Regions from separate parts of the Faecalibacterium sp. IP-3-29 genome, predicted to be linked through region 3. Evidence: a T-box and tRNA genes for the amino acid it is inferred to sense, from the RefSeq annotation. Region 3 holds a T-box; the other regions hold tRNA genes.

The links. The T-box of region 3 lies ahead of tyrS (tyrosine--tRNA ligase). A T-box ahead of a tRNA ligase gene usually reads a tRNA of that ligase, here a tRNA-Tyr.
Region 1: it has a tRNA-Tyr gene. The T-box ahead of tyrS (tyrosine--tRNA ligase) is inferred to sense a tRNA for this amino acid. The anticodon was not compared.
Region 2: it has a tRNA-Tyr gene. The T-box ahead of tyrS (tyrosine--tRNA ligase) is inferred to sense a tRNA for this amino acid. The anticodon was not compared.

The regions. Positions count from the first base shown of each region.
Region 1 covers NZ_CP094471.1:1,020,646-1,031,373, reverse strand. The annotation lists gene MTP40_RS04930 (ABC transporter substrate-binding protein) at 1-540, opposite strand, end outside; gene MTP40_RS04925 (hypothetical protein) at 590-835, opposite strand; gene MTP40_RS04920 (hypothetical protein) at 964-1,287, opposite strand; gene MTP40_RS04915 (DUF3592 domain-containing protein) at 2,065-2,529, opposite strand; gene MTP40_RS04910 (sigma-70 family RNA polymerase sigma factor) at 2,709-3,374, opposite strand; gene MTP40_RS04905 (hypothetical protein) at 3,358-3,648, opposite strand; gene MTP40_RS04900 (helix-turn-helix domain-containing protein) at 3,659-4,165, opposite strand; gene MTP40_RS04895 (hypothetical protein) at 4,223-4,561, opposite strand; gene MTP40_RS04890 (plasmid recombination protein) at 4,849-6,114, shown strand; gene MTP40_RS04885 (hypothetical protein) at 6,132-6,308, shown strand; gene MTP40_RS04880 (DUF6061 family protein) at 6,407-6,658, opposite strand; tRNA gene MTP40_RS04875 (tRNA-Tyr) at 6,811-6,896, opposite strand; tRNA gene MTP40_RS04870 (tRNA-Thr) at 7,082-7,156, opposite strand; gene glmS (glutamine--fructose-6-phosphate transaminase (isomerizing)) at 7,223-9,043, opposite strand; gene MTP40_RS04860 (hypothetical protein) at 9,511-10,062, opposite strand; gene MTP40_RS04855 (DUF5685 family protein) at 10,059-10,728, opposite strand, start outside.
Region 2 covers NZ_CP094471.1:486,104-496,831, reverse strand. The annotation lists gene MTP40_RS02290 (hypothetical protein) at 1-169, opposite strand, end outside; gene MTP40_RS02285 (hypothetical protein) at 358-747, opposite strand; gene MTP40_RS02280 (sigma-70 family RNA polymerase sigma factor) at 977-1,642, opposite strand; gene MTP40_RS02275 (helix-turn-helix domain-containing protein) at 1,626-2,456, opposite strand; gene MTP40_RS02270 (plasmid recombination protein) at 3,129-4,394, shown strand; gene MTP40_RS02265 (hypothetical protein) at 4,412-4,588, shown strand; gene MTP40_RS02260 (DUF6061 family protein) at 4,687-4,938, opposite strand; tRNA gene MTP40_RS02255 (tRNA-Tyr) at 5,092-5,177, opposite strand; gene MTP40_RS02250 (alanine/glycine:cation symporter family protein) at 5,292-6,680, opposite strand; tRNA gene MTP40_RS02245 (tRNA-Leu) at 6,818-6,904, opposite strand; gene MTP40_RS02240 (DUF3592 domain-containing protein) at 7,125-7,499, shown strand; gene MTP40_RS02235 (FKBP-type peptidylprolyl isomerase) at 7,515-8,450, shown strand; gene MTP40_RS02230 (ABC transporter ATP-binding protein) at 8,495-10,270, opposite strand; gene MTP40_RS02225 (ABC transporter ATP-binding protein) at 10,267-10,728, opposite strand, start outside.
Region 3 covers NZ_CP094471.1:1,436,584-1,447,311, forward strand. The annotation lists gene xseA (exodeoxyribonuclease VII large subunit) at 1-790, shown strand, start outside; gene xseB (exodeoxyribonuclease VII small subunit) at 768-983, shown strand; gene MTP40_RS06880 (polyprenyl synthetase family protein) at 996-1,877, shown strand; gene MTP40_RS06885 (divergent PAP2 family protein) at 1,906-2,376, shown strand; gene dxs (1-deoxy-D-xylulose-5-phosphate synthase) at 2,413-4,290, shown strand; gene MTP40_RS06895 (TlyA family RNA methyltransferase) at 4,287-5,090, shown strand; gene MTP40_RS06900 (NAD(+)/NADH kinase) at 5,125-5,976, shown strand; gene MTP40_RS06905 (arginine repressor) at 6,005-6,493, shown strand; gene recN (DNA repair protein RecN) at 6,512-8,188, shown strand; T-box leader at 8,223-8,475, shown strand; gene tyrS (tyrosine--tRNA ligase) at 8,542-9,759, shown strand; gene MTP40_RS06920 (ACT domain-containing protein) at 9,858-10,325, opposite strand; gene MTP40_RS06925 (CapA family protein) at 10,362-10,728, opposite strand, start outside.

The DNA of each region.
Region 1 (10,728 bases), 420 kb from region 3:
AAAGCACAAAGGTAAAATATACTGTTTTCCTTTTAGTTTTCCAGCATCTAAAAGAGGCATATAAAAATTCTCTGCGGTGAATCCGTTTGAATCCATTACATCGGTGAGATCGAGAAAAGCTCCATTCATTATACTCTTTTCGATATCTGGAAATAGATTAACATTTGTCAATCGGTTTCCTTCCATAATAAAAAGGTCGGGACCCTTGCCTGAAAGGATTTCCGTATTTAGCTGATGAATCTCTGCCTCACGCTCTGCGGTATCACCCTCTTTGGGCGATACGAACTGTATTGTGATATTCGGGTTCTCTTTTTGATAATCTAGCAGTTTTTCATAGATAGGACAATGTGTATCAGGATTTGCATAGTGAGCCGTAAGGTAGACTGTTAACGTAACTGGATTTGAGCTATCCTCTGTGATTGGCTCGTCTGTATTGATTTCCTTTTGGGCAGATGAGCATCCTGTGATAAGAACAAGTAGGCTTACTACAATAGCACCGATGAATATGCTAAATCGGTTATTTTGTCTATTGTCATACATGATTTCAGATTCTCCGACATCTAAAACTTTACTTCATACCAATACCATGTCATAGGCTATGTACAATATGTAGTGCCATGTCCGCATTTTCTTTGTCCACGAATATCTCTGTGACATACTTCGGTTTTATGCCTAAAGATCCAATTCTTGCCTGATCGAACGTATTCCGCCGATTGACATCTTTGGTTTTGCAATAGAATTTGATTCCAGCAGCTGCCAGTGCATCCGTGATGCGATTGCACTGGTAGGGGTCAGAAACAGCTGCAACTTGTGATTTGAAAAATTGCTCGAACATAAAAAGGCCTCCTATATACGCTCTAAATGATGTTCTTACAAATATTTATTAGAACAACGAAATTTAAGCTTGCTTTATTTCAGCCGCCTACGAATTTTTTCAAAATCGTATAGCTGCACATAACCAATTTAGATGTGCAAATCATTAGAACACATAAGGCCGATTCTATATGTTTCTGAATTACTACCAATAAAGCTTTGTGATACTGAAAGGATGCGAAGTTTCGATTTTACACCGTTGAATTTTAGAATCACATAATATTCTTTGCTTTTTGAAATATTTCTGCAAATCATTTCATATATCGTATTAGATTTGCACAAAAAACTTATTAAAAAGCTGTTTCTGTCTTCAAGCATTTCATTGTCAACAAAAATATCAACCTGTATTACTACCCCTTCAAGTTCAATTTCACCACGATAAGTACGAAATTGGGGAATATCAGTATTTTCCATATAGGACCCCTTTATAACGGTAATCACTTCAAAAAATCAAGTGTGCCAATAATAGCACGATCATAATTCCTGCCGTGATTTTGATCTTAGGAGAGAACTCCTCTTTTTGAAATTGCTCTTTCTTAACAAGAGAGAGAGAATCATCTCCCCTACAACTGAAATCGACAAAACCAGCCCAAATGCTTTCGTTGATAAAATGTCCGGGTTAATCATCATAACCACCCACAAAAGTACAAACCATCCGAAAAGTACTATACGCAATAAATTTCTCTTTATTGTCCATATCTCAGTTTTTCAGATTGGATTATTTATGGTCTTTGATATTTTTTATAACAACAAAAACTATTATGAGAACGCAAATGCTTCCACTTGATAAGCAAAGAAATTTATCTTCTCCCCTTAGAACGCCCACAGCACTTCTCATTTTCCAATAATATAAATCGTAAGATAAGCTCATTATTGCAAATGTAAGAAGACCATAGTATGCTTTCTTCATTTTCTATACCTTCTTTCACTACTGCCCACATTGCTGGAAATATCAAACGCCTACTTTATTTTTATGCCCTCATTTTTTACAAATCATCAAACCTTCCCGCCTTGCTTTTTTGTTTAGATAACGAAATTTAAGCCTGATTTATTTCGTTTGTCCACAAAATTTTTCAAAATCGTATAGATGCACATAAACTTCCTGAAAATTTGTAGCACAATCGCAATCTTCTTTTAAATAAACACGCTATAAGGATAAACTTTTTGTTTTACCTCGATTGAAAGCCATCTTTAGCTTTCTGGTTTGAGAACTGTACTTCGGGCCGGATTCTTTGGGTCTACTAAAATTTTTATTGGTGCCCCTTTCGGAATACATGGATTGAACCAAAACCACTGCGACTTTCCATTATAGGTTTCACCTTTAACTTTATACTGATAATGTACCACATATGGATAGATTACATCTTCATCGGCAAGGTGGTAGGTACTCATATGAAATTTTATATGTACTCGTTTTGTTGCTGTAACCTTTCCGATGATTCTTGTTCCATTTTTCAAAAGTTCTGCCTTTTTATAGTCGGAAATAATCGCCAATCCGATAATTATACCTGCTACAATCCATGCTAATATCGCAGCCACCCAAATACCAGACTTACACGCTCCAACCGATATAATTGCCGCCACGAACATTCCGACATATGCCAGTGTATGAATAAGATCTTTTGAAAAAAACATTTTATCTCGTGTAATTTTCATAAAACGGCATCCTCCTCAAATCCTACAGTCGGTAATCAGCAGCTTCGTGAAATCAACGTTCCTTAGATATTTAGATTTAATCCTATTTTGTTTCATCCGTCTACAAAATTTCTCAAAATCGTATAGCTGCACATAAATTTCCAGAAAACTTGTAGCACAATCACGATTTTTCTTTTCACTCAGATAAACCACCACGGCAATTCCAGCCACAGGTTATCCATAGCCTGTTCCTCGGTCTTTTGGGCGCGGCCTTTCGTCAGGTGAAAGTATATCGCCGTGCCGATCAGCGGATGTTCCTCGCCATCGGTGAAGCCATAGCGGTACAGCAGATAGGTCTGCTCTCGCTGGGTCAGCCGTTTCAGGCCATCGTACAGTTCCCGGCGCGATTCCTGCTCCTCCATAATGCTCTGCGGCTGCATGGCGTAAGGGTCAGCTATGGCTTCGATGCGCCGCAGCTGCTCTTCTCCCGGCAGAACATCATCCAGCGAAACACGTTGGTAACAGACGCCGTCCTTGCCCTCCGTCAACATCCGCTGCTCAAAAGCAGTAAAGGCATCCCGCACCATGTCCATCATGGCGTTGCGGATGGCCGGAGCTGCGTAGGTCAGGAACTTCATGCCGCGCGCTGCATCGAACTTCGGCACAGCTTTCCATAAGCCCAGATTGCCAGCCTGTTTCAAATCGTCCGTGTCAAGGTTCAGGCCAGCCTGTGCTAGATTCATGCTGCGAAAAAAGTCATTCGCCACCTTGCCGATAAAGGACTTGTTGTTGTCGATCAGGCTGTCCAGCGCAGTTGCATCGCCTTTCTGTGCCAGCGCACAAAGCCGTTCATTCGTCTGCTTCATGGGCGTTTTCCTGCTCTGCGGCAGACTGCAAGATTCCCAGCAGACCGTTCCGCAGCTGTTCCAGTGCTTCCGGCGTAGCTCCCTCCATGCCCGAAACGCTACCCAACATTGCGTCTGTCAGCTGCTCTGCCGTAATCGTTGGGTGCTGCACATCCTGCCCTTTGGTTAATTCGGTGAACATCTTCTCTGCCACTTTCTTGCTCATGGCTTCCTGTTTGGCGTAATGGCTCCCGATGCCCTTTTTGATTTCCTTGACCGCTGTCATGAAGTACATTTCAATGTCATCAAGGTCGCCTTGGTACACTGGCTTTCTTCGGAGACTGATGTCCTTTGCGGCTTTGGCTGCTTCCGGGGTCTTGACCTTTGTGCGCAGCAGGGTGCTCAATGTCGTGAGCATGGCGTTCTGTGTCATCAAAATACTGCGCTATGCGGTAAGTAAGCTCTGCAAAGCGGGCGTTTTCCAGCAGCAGATTGACCACCTCTGTATTGACACGCCCTGTGTAGAGGTTCTTTGTAGCTTCTACGGACAAGCCCAGTTCGGCAATGTCGTAATTTTTGCGGTCGGGGATGTTGGTTTCTCCCAGCAGGAAATCCGTAGATACGTTGAACAGCCTTGCGATCTTCAGCACCTGCTCATGGGTCAGCGTCCCTTTTGCACCGCTGATGAAGCGGCTGATGGTGCTTTTGGAGCAGCCGATTTCCTTGGCAAGCTCCGGTTGGCTTATGTTGTGCTCTTTCATCAAGTCCGCAAGACGGACGTTGGATGGTGCGGGCAGATATTCCTGTGCCATGTGGTCGGCCCTCCTTTTTGATCTTTTTCCTCATTATAATACGCTCTGCCGTTTTGTTCAATATACGGTTACCTCTCCGCCCTTGCTGTTGCAGTCCTGCAACCAGTAAGGGCTTTTTTCTTTTTCCGTTGCAGTTTTGCCGCTTTTTTGCTCTTTCTGCAAAATTCTCCGTATATTCAGGCACAAGACAAAAAATACCAGAGTTCCCACTTTGGGGTCTCTGGTGCAGTACATAACATCGCCCTGCCCGGTGGCCGCAGGGTGCGGGGCTTTGTGGGCATCGAGCCGCTTGTCCACCCCTGTCCATAAAAAGTGCATTTTTTCACGGAAGAAGTTCGTACAACCTGTACGGTCTGTACTTGTACGCACCCGTACGGCAAATTGAAGCAAATTCAAACGTGTTATCGTTTGTATTTCAGATTTCTGTACGCCGTACAGACCGTACAGGTTATTTGAAGTCCGTACGCAATTTTTCAGATGCGTACGGAGCAATCAAGTTCGCATTGTGCGAACTTGATCGTAGCTCTCCCGCAGGAGACGTTCCCCCTCGGAGAGTCCTCGAAGAGCCCACTACACTTTGCAGCCCATAGGGATGAAAGTGTCATAGTGGGTTATTACACTTCCGGGGAAGTGCATCTCCGTCCCCGTCACCTCTCGATGAACTTTGAAAGGAGGGATGCCCTTTGGCAAGAAACGATGGCGTTGACCGCACCAGTGTCCGAAATCTCGCTGTTTCGGACAAGGCAGTTGGTAACACCCAGCAGCACAATGAACGCGAAAAGGACAGCTATCGAAACCCCGACATTATCCCCCAGCGCACCTCATGGAACGTCCACTTCAAAAAGCCAACCGCCAGCTACACCGACCTATTCGCCCAACTGGAAGCCGCCGGAACCATTTCCACGCGCGGCCTGAAGCCGGATGCCACCCACTACTGTGAGCTGATCTTTGATGTCAACTCGGCCTACTTTGACAACCACGGCGACTACGAGTTCGCCAAGCAGTTCTATGCAGATGCCTACAAAGCTGCTATCCAAATCGTAGGTGGTGAGCAGTATATCCTCTCGGCAGTCATGCACGCCGATGAGATCAACCTCGCCATGACCGAAGCATTAGGCCGGGAGGTCTACCACTACCATCTTCATGTGGTCTATGTGCCTGTGGTGAAAAAGCAAATCCTCTGGTCGAAACGCTGCAAGGACAAGGCACTGGTCGGCACCGTCAAGGAGACCGTCATGCAGGTCAGCCGAAGCAAGAAGTGGGCATCCAAGCCCCTGCTGGACGATGCCGGAAAGCCTGTGCTGCAAAAGAACGGCAAGCCAGTCCTGAAGAAGTCGTACAGCGTCCTGCAAGACGATTTCTTCAACTATATGCGCAACGCCGGGTACACGGATGTGGAGCGCGGTGAGCGCGGCAGCACCGAAGAGCACCTGACTGTCACTCAGTTCAAAGTCCAGCGGGAGCAGGAGCGTCTGGACAGCCTGACCGCACAAGCCGATGAACAAGCACAGGCGCTTGCCAAAACCTGTCAGACTCTCTCCAAAAAAGAGAAGGAGCTTGCCGCTGTGCAGAAAAAGACCACGCTCACGAAAGAAGCCCTCATTCATGCGCGCGATCTGGATTATATCGGCAAGCGCACCTTTCTCGGTAACTACTCACTGACCGAAGAAGAATTCTCCAAACTGAAAAAGCAAGCCGACCACGGCTATATGATGGACGTGGAGAACCGCCGCTTGAAAGAAGAACTTTCCACCGCCAAGAAGGAGGCCGTTCGTTGGAGCAACAAGTACCACGACCTGTGGTACGACGTGAAACCCTATCTGGATGCTCTCCACCGTGCGCCGGAACTGGTGCGCGGCTTTCTGGAAAAGATTCTTGCCCCCAAGCAGGAGCGCACCATGAATGTGCCGCAGCAAAACCGTAAGCGTGGGCAGGATATGGAACTTTGATTTTCGGAGGATACCATTTGAACAAAAAGAAGAAGTCGAACAAATCCGGCTACCCGGATGAAGCAATCAAGACCCTTGCACGTTGCTTTTATCCCTCCATAGTTGAGTTTTTCAACAGCGAGGAAGGCCAGCGTGAATATGAGGAATGGCTGAAAGAGCAGGAAGTTCTACAAGCCTTGCCTGTTGCAGCATAAAAACAGCAGGACGCTCCCAGTAAAGGGAACGCCCTGCCTTATATAGATGTATCTCACCGAGGTGTGTCCAGTTGGGCACACCTCTTATTTTTTTGCCCTTAATCTTCTAACCCATGGCTCCCGGCTACATTTTTCAAATATTCCTCCGGGTCACCATTCAAAATCAAATCCGCATATCCCAGCGGGTCATTATAGATGAGGTAATCCAACTCCGACCTCTGCGCCATGGTCACGTCCAGTGCATCCTCGACCCCGGTGCAGTCAATGGAGATCATTCTTCCATCCCGGAGCAGCAATTCCACGCAGCCAGTGTCCATATTAAACTTGCAGGCTCTTTCATCGTACTTCATAATCATACCCTCCAAATCTTGTTATTGGCTTACGGTCTATGACAAGGTATCGGAGTTTTACGCCGTCCACGGGAGCCTTCATTCTCAAACCCGAAGAAAACGAAAAATCCGAACCCTTCTCCAATCGGAAATAGGTTCGGATTTTTCTTGTTTGGTGGGCGCGGGTGGATTCGAACCACCGAAGCTGAAAAGCAGCAGATTTACAGTCTGTCCCCATTGGCCACTCGGGAACACGCCCATATCCTATTTGCAGTCATCGCTGACTGCCTGTATATTTTATCATCTGAAGTGGCATTTGTCAACTACTTTTTCCACGGATTTTCTCTTTTTCTGTCGTTCTCTATTTTCCTGCGTTTTACCGCAATAAAAGCACTTCCTATAACAGCAAAAGACCCCAAAACGTTTTCCGTTTTGAGGTCTTTTTGGAGCTGGTGACAGGAGTTGAACCTGCAACCCACTGATTACAAATCAGTTGCGCTGCCATTGCGCCACACCAGCATCGGTTACCTAAATAGTATACCACCAGCGGGCGGGTTTGGCAAGGCTTGATTTCTGATTCTACGGTTATTCCACGGTCACGCTCTTGGCGAGATTGCGTGGCTTATCCACATCACAGCCGCGCAGAACAGCCATATAGTAGGCAAACAGCTGCAGTGGAACGATGAGCTGCAGGGGCATCAGCAGGTCATCGTAGTCATCCAGACGCACCACATAGTCGGCCACGCCATCGGGCACCACAGCATCCCGGGTGGTGAAGAGCAGGACTTTTGCGCCGCGGCTCTTGGTCTCCTTGGCGTTGGAGATGGTCTTTTCGTAGACCTGCTTCTGGGTGGCAAGGGCGATCACCGGCACGCCGTCTGTTACCAGACTGATGGTGCCATGCTTGAGCTCGCCTGCCGCATAGGCATCCGAGTGGACATAGCTGATCTCCTTCAGCTTCAGGCTGCCCTCCAGCGAGAGCGAATAGTCGAACCCGCGGCCGATGAAGAAGCAGCTCTGGGTATTGACGAAACGGCTGGCCAGATACTTGATCTGCTCACAATCAGCCAGACGGGGCTTGATGACTTCCCCGGCCCGGAGCAGCTCTGCCGTCAGGCGGCGGATCTCGGCATCGGTCTGCATTCCCCGGGCGTAAGCCAGCCGCAGGGCGAACAGGTAGAGCACGCACATCTGCACCATGTAGGCCTTGGTGGAGGCCACGGCGATCTCAGGGCCGGCATAGGTGTACATGACATAATCCGCCGCGCGGGCAATGCTGCTGCCCACCACGTTCACAATGGCCAGCACCGGCACGCCCCGGCTCTTGGCCAGCTTGAGGGCTGCCAACGTATCGCTGGTCTCGCCCGACTGGCTGATGATGATGACCAGATCCTCCGGCCGCAGGATGGGGTTCCGGTAGCGGAACTCGCTGGCGATCTCCACCTGTGCGGGCACTCGGGCCAGCGCCTCAATGGCAGCCTTGCCCACCATGCCCGCGTGCATGGCCGTGCCGCAGCCCACCAGATGCACCGTGCCGATGCGGCGCAGCCGCTCATCCGTCAGCTCAGGAACGCGCAGGTCGGGCAGACCGTTCTCCACACGGGGGCTCACTGTGGCCGTGATGGCCGCAGGCTGTTCGTTGATCTCCTTCAGCATGAAGTGCGGGTAGCCGCCCTTTTCAGCAGCTTCCTGATCCCAGTTGGCGGTCAGAACTTCCCGCTCCACCGGCTCCGCGAACTCATTGTAGAAGCGGATGCCGTCGGCGTTCACCACCGCCATGTCCCCCTCTTCCAGCACGCTGTACCGGCGGGTATATTTCAGCAGCGCCGGGATATCCGACGCAATAAAGTTTTCCTCTTCGCCCCAGCCCACGATGAGCGGGCTCTCCCGCTTGACCGCGAACAGGGTATCCGGGAAATCCCGGAACAGGACAGCCAGCGCATAGCTGCCCCGCACCATGGCCAGGGCGGCGCGCAGGGCTTTGAGAGGCTCGCCCTCATAGCAGCTGTCGATGAGCTTGACCAGGACCTCGGTGTCGGTCTCGCTCTCAAAGGTATAGCCCTTGGCCATGAGCCGCTCCTTCAGCACACCATAGTTCTCGATGATGCCGTTGTGGACGATGCTCACCCGGGGCGTGGAATGCGGATGGCTGTTCACATCGCTGGGCTCCCCGTGGGTCGCCCACCGGGTGTGGCCGATGCCGCAGCCGCTCCGGGCCAGGGCCTCCACCGCCAGCCGCTTGCGCAGCTCCGCCAGACGACCCTTGCTCTTGACCACCCGGATGCCGCCCTCCAAAGCCAGGGCCACACCGGCGGAATCATAGCCGCGGTACTCCAGCTTTTCCAGACCATCCAGCAAAACATCCTGTGCATTCCGTTTTCCAACATAACCAACAATGCCACACATACAAAACACCTCCATGCCGACAGCCCGGCGCAAAAAACGCGCGCAGCACAGCTGTCAGCCTCCTGTAACAGTTTATGTTCTTGTATGGCTTTCTTTGAGGGGATCTGTTACGGTATCACTGCCGATTTTTGCCCCTCTCTGCGGCTGGTATAGCCCATGGTCAGCCGGAGAAACATCCGCCGAAATTTTCGATGATTCCTCTCCTCGTCACCCTCACGGCTGTCACCCGTGTGGCCCGGCGCTTTGTGTCAACTGGTGGTAGACATCACTCCTCTCAATTAGAATCCTCTTAGACAAAGCCCTGCTATTAAACCCCACCGTCATCCCTTCGGGATGACACCGCCCCTACTAGGGGCGGCCTTGGCAGAGCAATACAGTTTGTGTATATAGGGAAACTTTACGAAATGCCAAGGGCCCCACTATTAGGGGGGCTGGCGGGCGTAAGCCCGCCTGAGGGGTTTGACCCATTATCTTTTTCCCAACATCTTATGCAGTTTCGGCCGCCACACCAGCTGATACACCTGCAGCAGGTTGTGGAGCGCCCGGTCATACAGCAGAAAGGCAACGTTGCCCATGGCAAGGGTGGCCAGCGAGACCACCAGCGCGGTGGTCTTCAGCTCCTGCGAAATGCTGCCCGCAGGCACCAGCAGCAGCACCAGCCCGTACATGGCCAGCACGGCACCGTTGCAGAGCAGCAGCTTGCACAGCACCCGCACCAGCGGCAGACGAATGCGCTCAAACCGGGGCTTGACCAGCGGGTAATATCCCAGCAGGAACACAAAGACCAGCGCCACCTCCTTATCCGGCACAAAGAGCAGGCTGAGCAGGCTCACCGCGCCGTAGGCTGTCAGGGCCATGGTCCTGCCGCACTCCACGCAGACCGTGGCGATAAGCAAACTGGCCACCGCCGGGGCAATGAACATCAGCACCGGCACCACGGCCCCCAGCAGCATCAGGGCCACGCTCAGGGCAGCCGCCATGCCGCAGTAGGCCATCGCCCAGCTTTTGCGGGCCTTCACGGCAGCTCCCAGCGCACGGGCTGGTTCTCCGGGTCCAGCGGCTCCACCGCATGGCGCAGGCCCAGGATCATAATATTGTCGATCAGGCTCTTGTTCAGCTTGACATCCAGCATCCCGTAGGCGCGCACCAGATCGTTTGCCGCAGCCAGCGACTGCCGCCGGGCATTTTCCAGTGCAGCACCGGGGTCCTCGACACCATTGACCAGATACACATTGTACCGCCCGGCCCGCTTGTCACCGGCCACACGGCCCGCCTTATCCAGCAGGTAGAACACCCGCCCGATGCAGCTGCCGATATAGCGCATACTCTTGCGCTGGCTGTTCTCATCGGTGGCAAGCGTGGAGTAGAGCGCGCCGTAGATGTTGCTCATAGGCTCGGCAACCTCGGTGTAGTTCTTGGCGTTCAGGTTCATCTGAACGATCGCCTGCTCCTGCTCCTGTTCAAACAGCCGCTCCAGCGCGGGGTTCTCCTGCACGGCCTTTTCATAGGCGCGGCGGAGCAGGATGCGGTCGATGGTGCGCTTCACCCGCTGTTGGAAGGGCAGCTCGTCACAGCGGCGGTCCTGCAGCTTATGCCAGCCCAGCAGCACCTCCACCTGCGCGGCCAGCCGGATGCCCTGGGTCTGGCACATCATCGGCCTCCAGCAGAGCGTCCAGGGCAGGCGC
Region 2 (10,728 bases), 950 kb from region 3:
CGGCTTCACTTAGCAACCGTTCTGCATACTGATTTGAAATAACCTGTATGCGAAATTGTTCTTTTTCATCCTCGGTCATCTCAAGTGGAACGCCGTGCAATGTGTCCACAATATAGGACGAAATTTTAGCGAAGTGCTCGTCAAAATCAGTGGTATCTTCGTTGGTCATATTTCTGTTCTACCCTCATTATAAGCTTTCCGGTCTGCTTAAAGTTACAGCTTTCAGCGTAAAGCTTCCGTAGTTTTTAATGCTAAACGATAGTTATCGAACTTTTCCACAGCTTTTGCAAAATCGTCGAGAAAAAGTTCTGTATCTTTTTCATTCGTACCACTTTACCCCATTATTAGAATTGAAAATTAGTAGCCCTTTGATATAAATAAGTAAACGATGAATCCACCCCACAAAACAACTTCAGCAATTATCAAACACTTCAAGTGTTGCTGCAATTTTTCGGGGTCAATTTCGCCTTTTTTCAGAAAATCATAAATTGAATTTCGCAATTTATCTATGTCTTCCTGCTTGATTTCCAGTTTCAAATAAAAATTTTTCCCGAAAAGGAGCTGGTGCATCCCATAATATATTGAAAGCAATATTAAAAATGAAGTAATACTTACAAGCGCTGGCTGGGTCCAGCTTATTGTCATACCTTCTACCGATGTAAGATTTCTATAAAAAACAATATCACTTAAACCAGCTACAAACAACAGAAAATTCCAAACCAAAAATGTATATAAAGTTTTCTTCATTGTCTATACCTTCTTTCACTACTGCCCACATCGCTGGCAATATCGAATTCCTACTTTATTTTTATGCTCTCAATTTTTACAAATCATCAAACCTACCCTCCTTGCTTTTTGTTTAGATAACGAAATTCAAGCCTATTTTATTTCGTTTGTCCACAAAATTTTTCAAAATCGTATAGCTGCACATAAATTTCCAGAAAACTTGTAGCACAATCACGATTTTTCTTTTCATTCAATCAAACCACCACGGCAGTTCCAGCCACAGGTTATCCATGGCCTGTTCCTCGGTCTTTTTGGCGCGGCCTTTTGTCAGGTGAAAGTATATCGCCGTGCCGATCAGCGGATGTTCCTCGCCATCGGTGAAGCCATAGCGGTACAGCAGATAGGTCTGCTCCCGTTGGGGCAGCCGTTTCAGGCCATCGTACAGTTCCCGGCGCGATTCCTGCTCTTCCATAATACTCTGCGGCTGCATGGCATAAGGGTCGGCTATGGCTTCGATGCGCCGCAGTTGTTCCTCTCCCGGCAGAACATCGTCCAGCGAAACGCGCTGGTAGCAGATACCGTCCTTATCCTCCGTCACCATCCGCTGCTCAAAAGCAGTAAAGGCATCCCGAACCATGTCCATCATGGCGTTGCGAATGGCAGGAGCCGCATAGGTCAGGAACTTCATGCCGCGCGCCGCATCGAACTTCGGCACGGCCTTCCACAACCCCAGATTGCCCGCTTGTTTCAAATCGTCCGTGTCAAGGTTCAGGCCGGACTGTGCCAGATTCATGCTGCGGAAAAGGTCATTTGCCACCTTGCCAATAAAGGACTTGTTGTTGTCGATCAGGCTGTCCAGCGCGGCAGCATCGCCTTTCTGCGCCAGCGCACAAAGCCGTTCATTCGTCTGCTTCATGGGCGTTTTCCTGCTCTGCGGCAGACTGCAAGATTCCCAGCAGACCGTTCCGCAGCTGTTCCAGTGCTTCCGGCGTAGCTCCCTCCATGCCCGAAACACTGTCCAACATTGCATCCGTCAGCTGCTCTGCTGTAATCGTTGGGTGCTGTACATCCTGCCCCTTGGTCAATTCGGTGAACACCTTCTCTGCCACTTTCTTACTCATAGCTTCCTGTTCGGCGTAATGGCTCCCGATACCCTTTTTGATCTCCTTGACCGCTGCCATGAAATACATCTCAATGTCATCAAGGTCGCCTTGGTACACAGGCTTTCTCCGAAGGCTGATGTCCTTTGCAGCCTTGGCTGCTTCCGGGGTCTTGACCTTTGTGCGCAGAAGGGTACTCAATGTCGTGAGCATAGCGTTCTGTGCTGCGATGCCGGATGCAAAGGTATCATCAAAATACTGCGCTATGCGGTAAGTAAGCTCTGCAAAGCGGGCGTTTTCCAGCAGCAGGTTGACCACCTCTGCATTGATGCGCCCTGTGTAGAGGTTCTTTGCGGCTTCTACGGACAAGCCCAGTTCGGCAATGTCGTAATTTTTGCGGTCGGGGATGTTGGTTTCTCCCAGCAGAAAATCCGTGGACACGTTGAACAGCCTTGCAATCCTCAGCACCTGCTCATGGGTCAGGGTTCCTTTCGCACCGCTGATGAAGCGGCTGATGGTGCTCTTGGAGCAGCCGATCTCCTTGGCAAGCTCTGGTTGGCTGATGTTGTGTTCTTTCATCAAGTCCGCAAGACGGATGTTGGATGGTGCGGGCAGATATTCCTGTGCCATGTGGTCGGCCCTCCTTTTTGAGCTTTTTCCTCATTATAATACGCTCTGCCGTTTTGTTCAATATACGGTTTCCCCTCTGCCCTTGCTGTTGCAAATCTGCAACCAGTAAGGGCTTTTTTCTTTTTCCGTTGCAGTTCTGCCGCTTTTTCGCCTTTCCTGCAAAATTTTCCGTATATTCAGGCAGGAAGCAAAAAACACCAGAGTTCCCACGCTGGGTACTCTGGTGCAACACATAACACCGCCCTGCCCGGTGGCCGCAGGGTGCGGGATTTTGTAGGCATCGAGCCGCTTGTCCACCCCTGCCCGTAAAAAGTGTATTTTTTACGGAAGAATTTCGTACAACCTGTACGGTCTGTACTTGTACGCATCTGTACGGCGAATTGAAACAAATTAAAACGAATTATCGTTTATATTTCGGATTTCTGTACGTCGTACGAACCGTACAGGTTATTTGAAGTCCGTACGCAATTTTTTCAGATGCGTACGGAGCAATCAAGTTCGCATTGTGCGAACTTGATTGTAGCTCTCCCGCAGGAGACGTTCCCCCTCGGAGAGCCCACTACACTTTGCAGACCGCAGGGATGAAAGTGTCATAGTGGGTTATTACACTTCCAAAGAAGTGCATCTCCGTCCCCGTCACCTTCCTCTGAACCCCGAAAGGAGGGATGCCCTTTGGCAAGAAACGATGGCGTTGACCGCACCAGTGTCCGAAATCTCGCCGTTTCGGATAAGGCCGTTGGCAACACCCAGCAGCACAATGAGCGTGAAAAGGACAGCTATCGGAACCCCGATATTATCCCCCAGCGCGCTGCATGGAACGTCCACTTCAAAAAGCCAACCGCCAGCTACACTGACCTATTCGCCCAACTGGAAACCGCTGGTACGATTTTCACGCGCGGCCTGAAGCCGGATGCCACCCACTACTGCGAACTTGTCTTTGATGTCAACTCGGCCTATTTTGACAATCACGGTGGCTACGAGTTCGCCAAGCAGTTCTATGAGGATGCCTACAAAGCAGCCGTTCAGATCGTGGGTGGTGAGCAGTATATCCTCTCGGCAGTCATGCACGCCGACGAGATCAACCGTGCCATGACCGAAGCACTAGGCCGGGAGGTCTACCACTACCATCTCCATGTGGTCTATGTACCTGTCGTGGAAAAGCAGATCCTCTGGTCGAAACGCTGCAAGGACAAGGCACTGGTCGGCACCGTCAAGGAGACTGTCATGCAGGTCAGCCGGAGCAAGAAGTGGGCATCCAAACCTCTGCTGGACGATGCCGGAAAGCCTATCCTGCAAAAGAACGGCAAGCCAGTCCTGAAGAAGTCGTACAGCATCCTGCAAGACGATTTCTTCAACTATATGCGCTCTGCCGGGTACACCGATGTGGAGCGCGGCGAACGTGGCAGCACCGAAGAACACCTGACTGTCACTCAGTTCAAAGTCCAGCGGGAGCAGGAGCGGCTGGACGCCCTGACCGCTCAAGCCAATCAGCAGGTACAATCGCTTGCTAAAACCAGTCAGACCCTCTCCCAAAAGGAGAAAGAACTTGCCTCCATTCAGAAAAAGACCACGCTCACGAAAGAAGCCCTCATTCATGCGCGTGATCTGGATTATATCGGCAAGCGCACCTTTCTCGGTAACTACTCGCTGACCGAAGAAGAATTTTCCAAGCTGAAAAAGCAAGCCGACCACGGCTATATGATGGACGTAGAGAACCGCCGCTTGAAAGAAGAACTTTCCACCGCCAAGAAGGAGGCCGTTCGTTGGAGTAACAAGTACCACGACCTGTGGTACGACGTGAAACCCTATCTGGATGCTCTCCACCGTGCTCCTGAACTGGTGCGCAGCTTTCTGGAAAAGATTCTTGCCCCCAAGCAGGAGCGCACCATGAATGTGCCGCAGCGAAACCACAAGCGTGGACAGAATATGGAACTTTGATTTTCGGAGGATACCATTTGAACAAAAAGAAGAAGTCGAACAAATCCGGCTACCCGGATGAAGCGATCAAGACCCTTGCGCGTTGCTTTTATCCCTCCATGGTTGAGTTTTTCAACAGTGAGGAAGGCCAGCGTGAATATGAGGAATGGCTGAAAGAGCAGAAAGCACTACAAGCCTTGCCTGTTGCAGCATAAAAACAGCAGGACGCTCCCGATGAAAGGAACGCCCTGCCTTACATAGATGTATCTCACCGAGGTGTGTCCAGTTGGGCACACCTCTTATTTTTTTGTCCTTAATCTTCTAACCCATGGCTCCCGGCTGCATTTTTCAAATATTCCTCTGGGTCACCGTTCAGAATCAAATCGGCGTAGCCCAGCGGGTCATTGTAGATGAGGTAGTCCAGTTCTGTTTGCTGCGCCATGGTAACATCCAGTGCATCCTCGACCCCGGTGCAGTCGATGGAGATTTTGCGCCCATCTTGGAGCAGCAGTTCCACGCACCCGGTATCCATGTTAAACGAACAAGCTCTTGCATCGTACTTCATCATCGTGTCCTCCAAACTCTTGTTGTGTGGTTACGGTCTATGACAAGGCATCGGAGTTTTGCGCCGTCCACGGGAGCCTTCGTTGTTGTACCCGAAGAAAACGAAAAATCCGAACCCTTCTCCAATCGGAAACAGGTTCGGATTTTTCTTGTTTGGTGGGCGCGGGTGGATTCGAACCACCGAAGCTGAAAAGCAGCAGATTTACAGTCTGTCCCCATTGGCCACTCGGGAACACGCCCAGATTCTGTTCACGTCCGTTGCCGGACGACTTGTTTATTTTATCAGACTGCGGGCGATTTGTCAACTACTTTTTTCGGATTTTTGCAGCTTTTCTGCGGAAGCTGTCGGCAGGGTCAGTTTTGGGTCAGATGTTTCCGGCGCTCGTAATCCCGCAAGGCGGCAATGGCTTCGCCGGACATGGGGTAGAGGGCAATGAGATTGAATATGGTCATCAGGCCGATGCCCACGTCGCCCAGGTCCCACACCACGGTATAGGCTTCCAGACCGCCCACCATCAGCATGACAAGGGCCAGCACTTTATAGGCCGTCTGCCAGCCCCAGCGGTCGCCAAAGAGGTACGCCACATTGGAGCGGGCATAGAACAGGATGCCGATGAAGGTGGAGAAGCTGAACAGCGCCAGCGTGACGGCAATGAACACCACGCCAAAGCTGCCCAGATGGTACTGTGCCGCTGCCTGCAGCAGGTCCATGCCGGTCAGCCCAGTGGTGACATTTGCGGGAGCCAGCAGCATCATAAAGGCAGTGCAGCTGCAGATGACCACCGTGTCGATCAGGACACCCAGTGCCTGCACAAAGCCCATCTTCACGGGATCATCGCAGGAGGCAGCCGCTGCCGCACAGGGGGCCGAACCGCTGCCTGCCTCATTGGAGAACAGGCCGCGCTTGACACCGTTCATCAGCACCGCGCCAAAGCCGCCCGCGGCCACCTGCCGCAGGCCGAAGGCTTCCGAGAAGATGCGGCCCAGCACAGCGGGCAGCTGGCGGAAATTTACCGCAATGATGATGACCGTCATCACGAAATAGCAGACCGCCATGATCGGCACGATAACATCCAGGCTTTTCACGGTGGCATCTTTGCGCAGGACAATGACCGCCGAGAGCACCACCAGCACCACCGTGGTCACGATGGGCGGGATGGAGAACGCATTGGCAAAGGCAGAGCTGACCGAGTTGCTGATGACCTGGCTGATGCCGCACCAGCAGATGAGGCCCGAAATGGCAAACAACACCGCGATGATGGAATGACGCAGCTTTTTGCCCCGCTTGCGCTCGGCCAGCACATGGATGTAGTAGGCCGGGCCGCCGCGCTGACCGCCATAGAGCGGGTCGGGCTGCCGGTACTTCTGGGCCAGTGTGGATTCCACAAAGGAGGTGGAGGCCCCCAGCAGGGCCGTGACCCACATCCAGAACACCGCACCGGCACCACCGGCAGACACTGCCGCCACCACGCCCACCAGATTGCCCATGCCTACCCGGGTGGCCGTGGAGACGATGAGCGTCTGAAAAGAGGAAAGGCTGTCCCTGCTCTGGTTCTTTTCGCAGACAGCGGCGATCATATCCCGGAACAGCCGCACGGGCAGCAGCCGGGTGCGCAGGGTGAAGAACACGCCTGCCGTGAGCAGCAGCACCGCCATCAGCGAAATGCCGATGCCGCCGCCCACCGGCAGGGTGAACAGATCACCCCAGAGCAGGTTGTATACCGTTTCGATCAAATGGGACATTCTGAGGAGCCTCCTGTTGTGTGATTACTTTATTATAATACAGCACTTCAGGTTTGTAAATCAGAAAATTCCAGCGCAAGGAAAACAAAAAATCCGAACCCTTCTCCTATTGGAAAAAAGTTCGGATTTTCATCGTTTGGTGCGGATAAGAGGACTTGAACCTCCACCGAGTTGCCCCGATTAGAACCTGAATCTAACGCGTCTGCCAATTCCGCCATATCCGCATATTCTGTTTTGTTCGCGGGCCGTTCGGCTCGGAACGTTAGTTATTATACCACAGCCACAAGAAAAGTCAAGCACTATTTTCAAAATTGTTCGACAAAAAAATGTTCTAAATTTCGGGCACTCCGTACAGGGGCATTTGGGCCGGAATATGGTACAATAAAAGCTGACCGTCCGGCCTGTATGCCGCCGGGCGAGTAATGACGGAATGAGGGAAACCGAATGTTCAATGTTCTGATCTTCATCATCGGCGCGGGCATCATGTTCTACATGGGCCTGCGCAGTGTGCAGCAGCGCCGCCGCTTACAGCAGAAGGGCCAGCGTGTGGAGGCCCGGGTGGCCGGCACCGTTCAGAGCCGGGACGGCGCGGCTTATCTGCTTGAGTTCGAGACCGAGGGCGGCAGCCACCGCCTGCACTACCCCAAAGCCGCCAAGGGCAAGGGCTTTGCCAGCGGGGAAACGGTCACGCTGTACTACGACCCCGAAGATCCCGAGAAGATGTATGTGGAGGGCGACCGCTCCGTTCTGGGGGCCGAGATCCTCTATTTCTGTCTGGCCGTTGTGCTGCTGGCACTGATGGTCAGCTTTAGCCGCTGAAAGGAGGTCACCGCAATGGTATTGGAACATGTAGGAATGCCCCAGCCCGGGGACTGCCGGGTGGTATTCTCCGCCAGCGCCGAAGAGCTGGAAGCGTCCATTCAGGCCGAGCAGGCCACAGAGAACCCGCCGCAGACGGAAGAGGACCTGCTGACCGCCGCCGTGAACCGGGCTATCCTGACCGGTTTTTCCACATTATATCAGGAGCTTGTGGAAAAAGAGCATCTGGTGCCCGTGACCGATCCGGATTTTGAGTTGCTGGCCGTCAACCGGGCCGAGGGCTTCCGGGCGGGGGCAGAGTTCTACTGCCTGCCGCCGCTGGAGCTGGAACGTTACACCGGCTTCACCCAGCCCATCCAGCCCCGGCCCATCCGGCAGGTGAGCATTGAGTTGGAAGTGAACACCCGGCACGGTGATGAAGACCGCGCCGCCGATGCCGCAGGCAAGGCGGCCCTGCGCCAGCAGGTTGCACGGGAGCTCTATGCCCAGCGCTGTGCGCAGGCCAAGGCACTGGCCCGCCGGGAGCTTATCTTCCAGCTGGGCGGCTGTGTCAAGGGCACCCTGCCCAAGGACCTGGTCTCTGGCAACTATTTTGCTGAACAGCGGAACTTCAACCTGCGGCTGCAGGCCAACAACGTCAACTTTGACCAGTACCTCAAAGTGCGGGGCCAGACTGTGGAACAGTTCCGCACTGAGCTCCACGCACAGGCAGAGCAGAAGCTGCGGGGCAGTCTGGGCCTTCTGATGGTGGCCGAGCGGGAACACCTCTGGCCCACCGATGCCGAGGTGGAGGCCGCACTGGCACACTGGAAGGGTGAGCGCACCTTCCCTGCCAACGATTTCCGCAAGGTGCGGCAGGGCATCGCCAGCCAGCGGGCGGCAGAGTTCGTGGAAGCCCACTCCACCCTGCTTCCCCCGCCGGAGGAACCGGTGCTGGAAACCATCGCATAAAAAATGGGAGATGCCGTGTACCGACATCTCCCATTTTGGTTTTTTCAGGTCTCCACGCCCTCGAACTGGCTGTTATAGAGCTTGGCATAGAAGCCGCCCTGCGCCAGCAGGGTGTCGTGGTCGCCCTGCTCCACGATGTGGCCATCCTTCATCACAAGGATGACATCGGCCTCACGGATGGTGGACAGGCGGTGGGCCACGATAAAGCTGGTGCGGCCCTGCATCATCCGGGCAAAGGCAGCCTGGATGCGCACCTCGGTGCGGGTGTCGATGGAGGAGGTCGCCTCGTCCAAAATCAGCATGGGGGGCAGGCAGAGCATCACGCGGGCGATGCAGAGCAGCTGCTTCTGACCCTGACTGATGTTGCCGCCGTCCTCAGCAATGACGGTATCGTAACCCTTGGGCAGGCGGCGGATGAAGCTGTCGGCGTGGGCCGCTTTGGCGGCGGCAACGATCTCTTCCTCAGTGGCATCGGGCTTGCCGTAGGCAATGTTCTCCCGCACAGTACCGGCACGCAGCCAGGTCTCCTGCAGCACCATGCCGTAGCTGCCGCGCAGGGAGGCGCGGGTCAGGCTGCGGATATCGTTCCCGGCCACCTCAATGGAGCCGCCGTTGACATCGTAGAACCGCATGAGCAGGTTGATGAGGGTGGTCTTGCCGCAGCCGGTGGGGCCGACGATGGCGATGCGCTGGCCGGGCTTCACATCCAGATCCAGGCCCTCGATGAGGGGGCGGTCCGGCAGGTAGCGGAAGGAAACGTCCTTCAGCTCCACATGGCCGTCGGTCTCCAGCACCTTGGCGTTCTCCGCCTCGGGCACCTGGTCCTCGGCATCCAGCAGCTCGAACACACGGGCCGCGCAGGCCAGTGCGTTCTGCAGCTCGGTGACCACGCCGGAGATCTCGTTGAAGGGCTTGGTGTACTGGTTGGCATAGTTCAGGAAGATGCTCAGCTGGCCGATGGTGATGCCGCCCGCCACAGCGTAAACGGCACCCACCAGACCGACACCTGCATAAACGATGTTGTTCACAAAGCGGGTAGCGGGGTTGGTCATGCTGGAGAAGAAGATGGCCTTCAGGCTCACGCTCTGCAGGCGGCCATTCACCTCGTCAAAGGCGGCAAGGCTCTCGGCCTCATGGCCAAAGGCCTGCACGACTTTCTGCCCCTCGATCATCTCGTTGACCAGGGCGGTCTGCTCACCGCGCACGGTGCTCTGGCCCTGGAAATACTTGTAGCTACGCTTGGCAAGGAAGCTTGCCACCACCAGGCTCAGCGGGGTGATGCAGACCACCACCAGCGTGATGGGCACATTCTCACTGAGCATGAACAGCAGGGTACCAAGGATGGTCAGCACGCCGCTGAACAGCTGGGTAAAGCCCATGAGCAGGCCGTCCGCAAAGGTGTCCACATCGGCGACCATGCGGCTGACGATATCGCCGGAGGGGTGGCTGTCCAGATAAGAGAGCGGCAGGGTCTGGATCTTACGGAGCGCGGCGTTGCGCAGGTCCCGGCTGACCGAGAAGGTGATGCGGTTGTTGCAGACACTCAGCAGCCACTGGGCCAATGCAGCCACCACGGCCACGATCACGATTTCCACCACGATGCGCAGAACACCGTTGAAGTCCACATTCCCCTTGCCCAGCATCATATCAATGGCACTGCCGCAGAGGATGGGGATATACAGCTGGGCAGCCACGCTCACAGCGGCCACGATCAGACTGCACACCACAAAAAAGCCGTAAGGGCGGATCTTTTCCAGCACCCGCCGAAGCGTTGCGTTGCGCTGTTCCGGGGTCAGCTTACTCTTTGCTTTTGCACTCATTTCTGCGCATCCCCTTTCTTGAACTGGCTGGCGTAGATCTCCTCGTAAACGGGGCAGGTCTTCAGCAGATCGGCGTGCCTGCCCAGACCCACCATCCTGCCGTCATCCAGCACAATGATCTGGTCGGCGTGCTGCAGGCTGGCGGCACGCTGGCTCACGATGAACACGGTCAGGTCACCGGGCAGAGCGGCCAGCGCCTTGCGCAGGGCCGCATCGGTGGCGTAATCCAGCGCGCTGGCGCTGTCGTCCAGGATCAGGATCTCGGGCTTGCCCACCAGCGCACGGGCAATGGTCAGGCGCTGCTTCTGGCCGCCGGACAGGTTCCGGCCGCCCTGCTCCACAGGCTCGTCCAGCCCAAGGGGCTTTGCCCTGACAAAATCCGCAGCCTGCGCAGTCTCCAGTGCGGCCCACAGATCAGCGTCCGCCGCGTTTTTGTTGCCCCACAGCAGGTTGGAGCG
Region 3 (10,728 bases):
CAAGACCGGTGCTGCACTGCAGGATATTCGCAATGTCATCGGTCGGCGCTGGCCCGCAGTGCGTCTGCTGCTGGCTCCTGTGAATGTGCAGGGCTTTGAAGCGGCAGAGGAGATCGCTGATGCCATTACCCGGCTGGACAAAAGTGGGCGGGTGGACGAGATCATTGTAGCGCGCGGCGGCGGAAGCCGGGAGGACCTGTGGGTATTCAACGCCGAGGTCATTGCCCGGGCGGCCTACCGCTGCAAAACGCCCCTCATCAGCGCCATTGGCCACGAGATCGATTTTACGATCCTGGATTTTGTGGCAGATCAGCGCGCGCCCACACCCTCAGCGGCGGCAGAGCTTGCTGTGCCCGACCGTGCCGAACAAGGACGGAAATTATGCACTTTGGAAGAAAATATTCACAATTGTATCCAATTTAAGCTGAGTTTATGTTATAATAGGCTGGAACAGACCGAACAGCTGCTTTCCCGTGCTGGTGTACAGGCAGCGCTGGAGGAGCGTGCTGCCCGCCTGGATACTCTGGCCGGGCGGCTGCAAACTGCCGCCAGAGGTAAGCTGCAGGCCGGAGAGCTGCGTCTGAAGCATACGGCAGCACTTGCCGCATCCCTGAACCCCTACGGTGTGCTGGCCCGCGGCTATGCCATGGTGCAGGACAATAGGGGAAGGATCTGCACGCCGGATGCACTCCGGCCCGGGCAGACCTGTAAACTCCGGGGCACGGAACACCGCGTGACCTGCACGGTCAATACAGTGGAGGAACTGGATGAGAGCACCCAAAAGCTTTGAGGATGGAATGACCCGGCTGGAAGCCATCCTTGAACAGATGCAGCAGCCGGAAACAACGCTGGCGGAATCGGTCAAACTCTATGCCGAAGCCGCATCCCTGATGGATTATTGTAACAGTACGCTGGAAAAGGCCACGCTGCAGCTGGATGAGATCGACGCGCAGCGGGCCCCCCGGCCGGATGCCGCACATTAAGGAGGAAGTTTCATGGATTACGCGAAGCAGTATCAAGAGTATCTTGCCCGGGCAAATCAGGCACTGGAAAAGGCCTGCGAGACTTTTTTGCCCGAGGAATCTGAGGTCTGCCGGGCTGCACGTTACAGCCTGCTGGGCGGCGGCAAACGCATCCGCGCAGTGCTGGTTCTGGCCGTGTGCGATATGCTCAACGGCAGCGCTGAAGCAGCCGAGCAGTTTGCGGCGGCGGTCGAGATGCTGCACTGCTATTCTTTGATCCATGATGATCTGCCCTGCATGGACAACGATGACCTGCGCCGGGGCAAGCCCAGCTGCCACAAGGCCTTTGGTGAATCCACTGCGATGCTGGCCGGCGATGTACTGTTGACCGAGGCGTTCAACGTGGTCGCAAATGCACCGGCTTCGCCCATTGTCAGTGTGCGGGCCGCAAGGGCCTTGGGCGCTGGTGCGGGCAGCCATGGCATGGTTTATGGGCAGGAGCTTGACCTGAAATATGAGGCACTGGCTGCCACTGAAGAGCAGCTGCGGCTGATCCACCGGAACAAGACCGGTGCGCTCATCAATGCTGCTGTTCAGATGGGTGCTGCCGCTGCTCAGGCCAATGAGACCCAGTGCAAGGAGCTGGAGGACTATGCCTTCGGCATTGGTCTGGTGTTCCAGATCGTGGACGATGTGCTGGATGTGACCAGCACCGCCGAACAGCTGGGCAAACCCATTGGCAGCGACAGTGAGAACGGCAAGACCACCTTTGTGACCTTGTATGGGGCCGAAGGTGCCATGGAGCTGGCAAAAAAACTGAACAACGAGACCTGCGCCTCCCTGCACGCGGAATTTGGCGAAAAGGCCGCTTTCCTGGAGCAGCTGGCAAAAGAGCTGCTGGTGCGCCGCAGCTGATCCGAAAAAATAAGAAGGTGGAACTACCATGCAATTTATCCATAGCGTCCTGACGTTCAATGAGATCCTTACAGTATCCCTGTTGTCCTGGTTTGTGGCGCAGGTGCTCAAGACCATCATCAACTTTGTCCTGCTGGGCAGGTTCCAGCTGGAGCGGATGTGGGGCGATGGCGGTATGCCCAGTGCCCACAGTGCCACGGTAACGGCCATGGTCATTGCTACGGCACGCAGCGAGGGTATCCATTCGGCTATCTTTGCGGTGGCCGCAGTTGTTGCCATCATCACCATGCACGATGCTATGGGTGTGCGCCGCGAGACCGGTGAGCAGGCCAAGGTGCTGAACAAGATGCTGGAGCAGTGGATCGAAGTGACCGAGAAAAACAATCCCTTCCTGCAGAATATGCACCTGAAAGAGATGGTTGGTCACACTCCGCTGCAGGTTATGGCCGGTTTTGCACTGGGTATACTGGTCGGCTTCCTCTATCCTATGGGCCTCTGAGCGCCCCATTTCAAAACGTGAGAAGGACGTGAATTTATGAATTCGCCTTTGCTGGAGAAAATCTCTCAGCCCAGCGATCTGAAAAAGCTGTCCAGTCAGCAGACCGTGCAGCTTTGCGCAGAAATCCGTGAATTTCTTCTGGATAACGTATCAAAGACCGGCGGCCATCTGGCATCCAATCTGGGTGCTGTGGAGCTGACGGTGGCTCTGCACCGGGTGCTGACCACCCCCACGGATGAGATCGTGTTTGATGTGGGCCATCAGTGCTATACCCACAAGCTGCTGACCGGCCGCCGCGAGGGCTTTGCCAAGCTGCGGCAGCTGGATGGCATTTCCGGTTTCCCGAACCCAAACGAAAGTGAGCATGATGCTTTTATTGCCGGTCACGGCAACACCGCGCTCTCGCTGGCCGTGGGCATTGCCTGGGCCAAAAAGCTGCGGGGCGAGCCGGGACAGGTGGTTGCCCTCATTGGTGACGGTGCCTTTACCGGCGGTATGGTCTACGAGGGCATGAACAATATCGGCGGGCTGGACAATCTGCTGGTCATCCTGAACGACAACAAGATGTCCATTTCCAAGAATGTGGGCGCGTTGTCCCGCTACCTGAGCCATCTGCGCACCACCAGCCGCTATTACGATGCCAAGGAAAATGTGCGTTCCTTTCTGGATGGCGTGCCTGTCATCGGCCCACCGCTGAAATCTGCGATCCAGAACAGCAAGGCCATGGTGCGCAGGGCAATGTATCATTCGACCATGTTTGAGGATATGGGCTTCCACTATTATGGTCCTTTTGATGGTAACAATGAGCCGGAGCTTGAAGGGATCCTGCGCGATATCCACAGGCAGCCCGGCCCCCATTTCCTGCATGTCGTGACCAAGAAAGGCAAAGGCTATGCCCCGGCTGAGAGCAACCCCGGTAACTTCCACGGTGTTTCGACCTTTGATCTGGTCAACAGCATCCCGGACCCTGAGGTGGCTCCCAAGGAGTCTTTCTCGACGGTGTTCGGCAATGTCCTGAACAAGGAGGGGGCGGAAAACCAGAAGATCTGTGCCATCACGGCCGCAATGAAGTATGGTACGGGCCTGCAGTTCTTTGCACACACCCACCCCAAGCGTTTCTTTGATGTGGGCATGGCAGAGCAGCATGCTGTGACCTTTGCAGCGGGCCTTGCCAGCCAGGGAATGCTGCCGGTAGTCTGCATCTACTCCACCTTCCTGCAGCGTTCCTATGACCAGATCATCCATGATGTGAACCTGCTGAAGGAGAATGTTGTCCTTGCCATCGACCGGGCCGGTTTTGTTCCGGCAGACGGCGAGACTCATCAGGGAATCTTCGACCCGGCCTTCCTCAGTCAGGTGGGAATTCCTGTCTATTCGCCCTCCAACTATGCCGAACTGCGGCACTGGCTGCCCATCCTGCTCAGTGATGAGATGCAGGGTCCCCGGGCAATCCGGTATCCCCGCGGTGGTGAGAGCGCAGCACTGGCGCAGTTTGGCTGTTCCGGCAGGGAATATGACCGGCTCTATACCGCCCCTGATGCTAAGACTGTAATGGTCAGTTACGCCGACGAAGTCGAGGATGTGCTGACTGCGGCGAAGCTTCTGGGCAAAGAAAATGTTCCCTGTGATGTTTATAAGCTTGTAAAGATATATCCCTTTACACCTGAGCTTATTTCTGAAATTTCAAGATATGACGTTGTTTTGTTTGCGGAGGAATGCGTAGCCTGCGGCGGCATCGGTGAGCATCTGGAAATGGCTCTGCGGAAAGCAGGATGGCGGGGTGCTTATATCCATCGTGGTGTGGAGGATGTGCGTCTGCCCCATGCGACGGTTCCGCAGATCAAGCAAAGCACCGGCCTGGATGCAGAACATCTGGCACAGGCCATCCGTACATGGAAAGGAGCAGAATCTTGAAGATTCGTTTGGATCAATATCTGGTTCAGCATGGCCTGATCCAGAGCCGTGAGCGCGCCAAGGCGATGATCATGTCCGGCGTGGTCTTTGTCAATGAACAGAAGGTAGACAAAGCCGGTGAGATGATCAAAGAAGATGCCAAGGTGGAGGTGCGCGGCCATGATATCGGTTATGTCAGCCGCGGCGGCCTGAAGCTGGAAAAGGCGATGCAGTGTTTTCCGCTGACCCCCAAGGGGAAAGTCTGCATGGACATTGGCGCATCCACCGGCGGCTTTACCGACTGTATGCTGCAAAATGGGGCAGTCAAGGTCTACGCAGTGGATGTGGGCTACGGTCAGCTGGCATGGAGTTTGCGCACCGATGAGCGAGTGGTCAATATGGAGCGCACAAACATCCGCAACGTGACCCTTGACCAGCTGGCAGAGCCAATCGAGTTTTTCAGTGTAGATGTCTCTTTTATCTCGCTGCATCATATTTTCCCGGTGGCGCAGGCCATCACCACTCCGGACGCTATGGGTGTCTGCCTGGTCAAGCCTCAGTTTGAGGCTGGCCGCGAAAAGGTGGGCAAAAACGGCGTTGTCCGTGACCCTGCCACCCACCGTGAGGTGCTGCACAATGCCATGGGCTATGCTGCTGCCAACGGCTTCAAGGTCTGCGGACTGGATTTCAGCCCCGTCAAGGGCCCTGAGGGAAACATTGAATATCTGATGTTCGTTCAGAAGAGCGATGAACCCGGTGCGCTGGATGATTCGGTTGCTGAACAGGTGGTGGTATCCAGCCATTCTACGCTGGACCGCTGAACCATAATCCATAAAATCAGGGAGGGCGCGGACGATGACCGTCTACATTTCCCCAAACCCCGGCAAGGCTATGGCCTACGGCATTTCCCAGCGTGCGGCGCAGATCCTGCTGACCCATGGGGCACAGGTGCTGATGCAGGACGGCCTGCAGGCCGAGTGCATGACCATGGGCGTGGAGTATCTGACCCAGAAGGAATGCCTGGAACGGACGGATGTCATCCTGACCATCGGAGGAGATGGCACCATCCTGCATGAAGCCAACCTCTCACTGGAATACAGAAAGCCCATTCTCGGCATCAATCTGGGCCGGTGCGGCTTTCTGGCTACCTGTGAGGTCGATGAAATGGAAGCCAAGCTCTCCGCCGTAGCCCGGGGTGAATATTTTCTGGATAACCGGATGCTGCTTTATGTCCGTGTGCTGGGGGATGACAGCTGGGAGGGCCATGCCCTGAATGATGTGGTTATGACCAAGGGCCGCCTGCAGCAGGCAGTGGATTTCAGCATCTATTGTGATGATATCCTGGTGGAGCATTACCGGGGCGATGGTGTCATTGTGGCAACGCCCACCGGCTCCACCGCTTATTCTCTGGCGGCAGGCGGGCCGATCCTTGATTCTCAGACCAAGGGCATCGTTGTCACACCCATCTGCCCCCACAGCCTTGCCAGCCCGGCCATGGTTTTTGCGCAGGAGCGCAAGATCAACCTCTGTGTGGGCCAGGTGGCAGATGAAGAAGTTTTTATCAGTTGTGATGGGAATGCGGGCTATTCCGTAAAAGCCGGAGCCACCGCGGAGGTGCGGCTGTCTGATCAGGTCGTGCAGCTCATCACCTTCAGCAAGGCCGACCAGTTCCAGGCCATTGACCAGAAACTGCGCGGCAGACGATGACACAAACACAACGAAGGGAGAAGATCACATGGGACGCACCAGCCGAGGGGATAACAAAAGCAAGCAGCAGCGGCAGCAGACCATCCTGCGTCTGATCCAGGAGAATCCCATCAGCCGACAGGAGACTCTGTTGGAGTACCTGAGCAAGGAAGGTTTTGATGCCACACAGGCGACCATTTCCCGCGATATCCGGGAGATGAACCTTGTCAAAGCTGCCACCACCACCGGCTACCGCTATGTTTCCAGCCACAGCGAGGCACTTAACCCCAAGATGCAGGCCCGGTTTGAGACCATCTTCCATGAATCTGTCCTGGGGGTGGACTTTGCGGGCCATGTGGTGCTGGTAAAGTGCTACTCTGGCATGGCCAATGCGGCCTGCGAGGTGTTTGACGCACTCAAGTGGAAAAATGTGGTCGGCACCCTTTCTGGTGACGATACCTTTCTGATCGTGGCCCGCTCAGAGCGGGACGCAAAGACCATTTGCACCGAGCTTGGGCATTACATCGGGCAGAAATAAAGGCAGGAGAGAACGAACATGTTGAGCAGTCTGCAAATTGAAAATGTTGCAGTCATCCAGAAGGCCAACGTGCATTTTGAGAAGGGCCTGAATGTCCTTACCGGCGAGACCGGTGCGGGCAAATCTATCCTGATTGACTCCATCAATGCCATTCTGGGCAACCGCACCTCCAAGGATCTGGTGCGCACGGGGGCTGCAAAAGCAGTCATCCGGGCGGCATTTGATGATGTTCCGCCTGCAGTGCTGGACAGCCTGGAAAAGGCAGGATATGAGCGCTCAGAAGCGCTGACCCTGAGCCGTGAGATCACTGCCGAGGGCAAGAGCACCTGCCGCATCAACGGAATGCCTGCCACAGCAGCCATTCTGCGGGAACTGTGCGGTGGGCTCATCAACATCAACGGCCAGCACGATTCCGTAGGCCTGTTGAACCCGGCCCGCCATGAGGGTATCCTGGATGCCTACGCCCAGAACGGGGCGGTGTATCAGGAGTATTATGCTGTTTACCGGGAGCTTATCAAGGTCAAAAAGGAGCTGGATGCCATCATCACCGATGAGGGTGAAAAACAGCGAAAGATCGATCTGCTGAGTTATCAGGTACAGGAGATCGAGGATGCCAGCCTGACCGCAGGCGAAGAGGAGACGCTGATGGCCCGCCGTAAGGTGCTGGCAAATGCCTCCACCATCCGGGAGCGCATCTCCCAGAGCTATGCGCTGCTTTCGGGCGGAGATGATGCCCCGGGTGCCGTTGATCTGCTGGGGGAAGCCTCCAATGCGATCGATGGAGCCGCCCAACTGGACAGCGGCCTTTCTGCTGCCGCCGGACAGCTGCTGGATCTTTATTACACCGCAAAAGACCTTTCTGCTGACCTGATCGGGCGGCTGGAGGGCTACGAGACGAATGATGCAGAGCTGGATGAGATCGAACAGCGGATGGATCTGATCTACAAGCTCAAGCGAAAATACGGTGATACTGTGGAAGATATCATCGCCTTTGGACAGCAGGCAAGGGAAGAGCTGGACCGCATCCAATTCTCACAGGAGCGGACAGAGCATCTGCAGGCTGAAAAGCATCGGCTCTATGTACTTGCCCGGGATAAGGCCGAGGTGCTGACCCAGACCCGCCTGAAAGCCTTTGAGGAATTGAACAGGCGCATCTCCGGCACACTGGATTTTTTGAACATGCCCGGTGTCCGCATGACCCTGCGCCATACCCGCGGCCCGTTGGCCAGCCATGGCCAGGACAGCGTGGAGTTTTATATTTCCACAAACCCCGGTGAGGATCCCAAGCCGCTGGCAAAAATCGCTTCCGGCGGTGAACTGAGCCGTATCACGCTGGCAATCAAAAATGCCATGGCCGATAAGGACGCAGTGCCTACGGTCATCTACGATGAGATCGACAGCGGCGTATCCGGCAAGGCGGCCAGCCGCATCGGTGAGGTGCTCAAACAGAGCGCAAAAGATCACCAGATCCTCTGCATCACCCACACAGCGCAGATCGCTGCACTGGCCGACTGCCATCTGCTTATCCAGAAGAATATCACGAATGAGCGAACCTATACCGAGATCCACCCGCTGGATACCGAGGGAAGAGTGGACGCACTGGCGCATATCATTTCTGGTGACCATGTCACGGAGCTTTCCCGTGCCAATGCCAGAGAGATGCTGGGGCTGGCCGAGCATGAAACCGGTGATTGACAACCCTGCTGATTTGTGCTAAACTGATTTTTGTTGAAAGACGTTGAAGGGAACAAGTACCTTGTTAGTGTCTGCCCAGAGAGACCCCGGTTGGTGCAAGGGGTGTGCAGAACAACAGGGGAAATACCTCCCGGAGTTGCAGGCTGAATGCTTTGGCTAGTAGGCTGTGCCGCGTGCGAGCGTTACAAACGCAGGAGTGTATCCCATCTCTGTGGGGCGCACTCGTGAGGCCGTTTCCGTGAGGGGGCGGCAAACAGAGGTGGTACCGCGATTTTCTCGCCCTCTGCCAAATTCATTTTTGGCAGGGGGCGTTTTCTTTTGTCCTCTGCCCGATAAAACAGGAGGATAATCCCATGACCCTTTACGAAGAACTGCAGGCTCGCGGTCTGGTAGCCCAGATCACCGACAATGAGATCATTGACCTCATCAACAACGGCAAGGCCACTTTCTATATTGGCTTTGACTGCACTGCAGACAGCCTGACTGCAGGCCATTTTATGGCCCTGACCCTGATGAAGCGCTTGCAGATGGCTGGCAATAAGCCCATTGCCCTGATCGGCGGCGGCACCACCATGATCGGTGACCCCTCTGGCCGTACCGATATGCGCAAAATGCTGACCAAGGAGGATATTGCTCACAATGCAGCCTGCTTCAAGAAGCAGATGGAGAAGTTCATCGATTTCTCTGAGGGCAAGGCTCTGATGCTGAACAATGCCGACTGGCTGCTGAACCTGAATTATGTTGAGCTGCTGCGTGATGTGGGTGCCTGCTTCTCCGTCAACAACATGCTCCGCGCCAAGTGCTATGAGCAGCGCATGGAGAAGGGCCTGTCCTTCCTCGAGTTCAACTACATGATCATGCAGAGCTACGACTTCTACTACATGTTCCAGCACTACGGCTGCAACATGCAGTTTGGCGGCGATGACCAGTGGAGCAACATGCTGGGCGGCACTGAGCTGATCCGCCGCAAGCTGGGCAAGGATGCCTACGCGATGACTATTACCCTGCTGACCGATTCTCAGGGCAAGAAGATGGGCAAGACTGCAGGCAATGCGGTCTGGCTCGACCCCAACAAGACCAGTCCCTTTGAGTTCTACCAGTACTGGCGCAATGTCGGCGATGCTGACGTGATGAAGTGCATCCGGATGCTGACCTTCCTTCCGCTGGAGCAGATCGATGAGATGAGCACCTGGAAGGATCAGCGTCTGAACGAGGCCAAGGAGATCCTGGCCTACGAGCTGACCAAAATGGTGCACGGCGAGGAAGAGGCTGAGAAGGCCCAGAACGCTGCCCGTGCCCTGTTCAGCGGTGCTGCCGACACTGAGCACATGCCCTCCACTCAGCTGACCGAAGCGGATCTGACCGATGGCTCCATCGGCATCCTGACCCTCATGGTCAAGGCCGGTCTGGCCGCTTCCAACGGCGAGGCCCGCCGCCTGGTCGTGCAGGGCGGTGTCCTGGTGGATGGTGAAAAGGTAGCTGCTCCCACTGTCAGCTTTACCGCTGATCAGCTGAAGAACGGTATCGTCATCAAGAAGGGCAAGAAGATCTACCACAAAGTGACCCTGTAATCTTTTAGAACCAGCGTATGATAAAAGCCCGGCGGCATCCGATTTTTGGATGCCGCCGGGCTTTTTACGTTTATGTGATATTCACAGAGAAGGGCAGCTTACAGCTCAAAGGCCTTCTTCAGCACATCGTAAGCGGAGTCCTCGTTCTCACTGCGCACCAGCAGAGAAATATCCAAATCGCTGGTGGTAATGAGCAGAACCTCGATGTCAGCCATGGCCAGTGCGTTCAGGGCCCGGGCAGCTACACCGCAGCTGGTGACCATGTCCTCACCAAAGAGGTTCAGCTTGGAGTAACCAACGCTGATCAGCGGGGAGGCCTTGGCATCCTTGTCAAGATTGGCGGCAGAGATGGCCTTCATCACCAGCGTCAGATCGCTGGCAGATGCGGTAAAGCTGAAATCGATGTTGGTACCGTGAGGGGCGCTCTGACTGATCATATCCACCACAACGCCGGTATCGGCAAAGATCTGCAGGTAGCGGGCCAGGCTGTTGCCCTTGAACTCCACATCCTGTACACTGATCATCATCAGGCTGGGCTCAATGTTGATTTTGGAAACACCATACATAATGAACACTCCAATCTGCCCCAAAGGGCTGCAAATTCAGGCGAGCGCCAAAAACGCGCTGTTGATGTTGGTCTGTAATACGTTCTGAATGTACTCTATCCCAAAGCTGGGGTAGGCGGCCCGGACACCGTGCGCCTGCGCCAGTTCCGACGTGTAATCCCGGAAGAGGTAGGTGCGGACGTTGGATTTACCGGCATCATAGTGGGTCACGGTGGGATGTAATTGCGGGGAAGCGACAGCGCAGTGAACGCTGCCATCCGGGTCCGTCGTCTTGTTCAGCTCCAGTGTCAGGATGGCACCGATGAGTTGATCCGGTTTGCTCTGGGTGCTGAGGAAATTTCCCAGGGAATAGGCCACAAAGGTCTGACGGCCATCCACAGAGGTCTTCCACTCGGCATCCTGC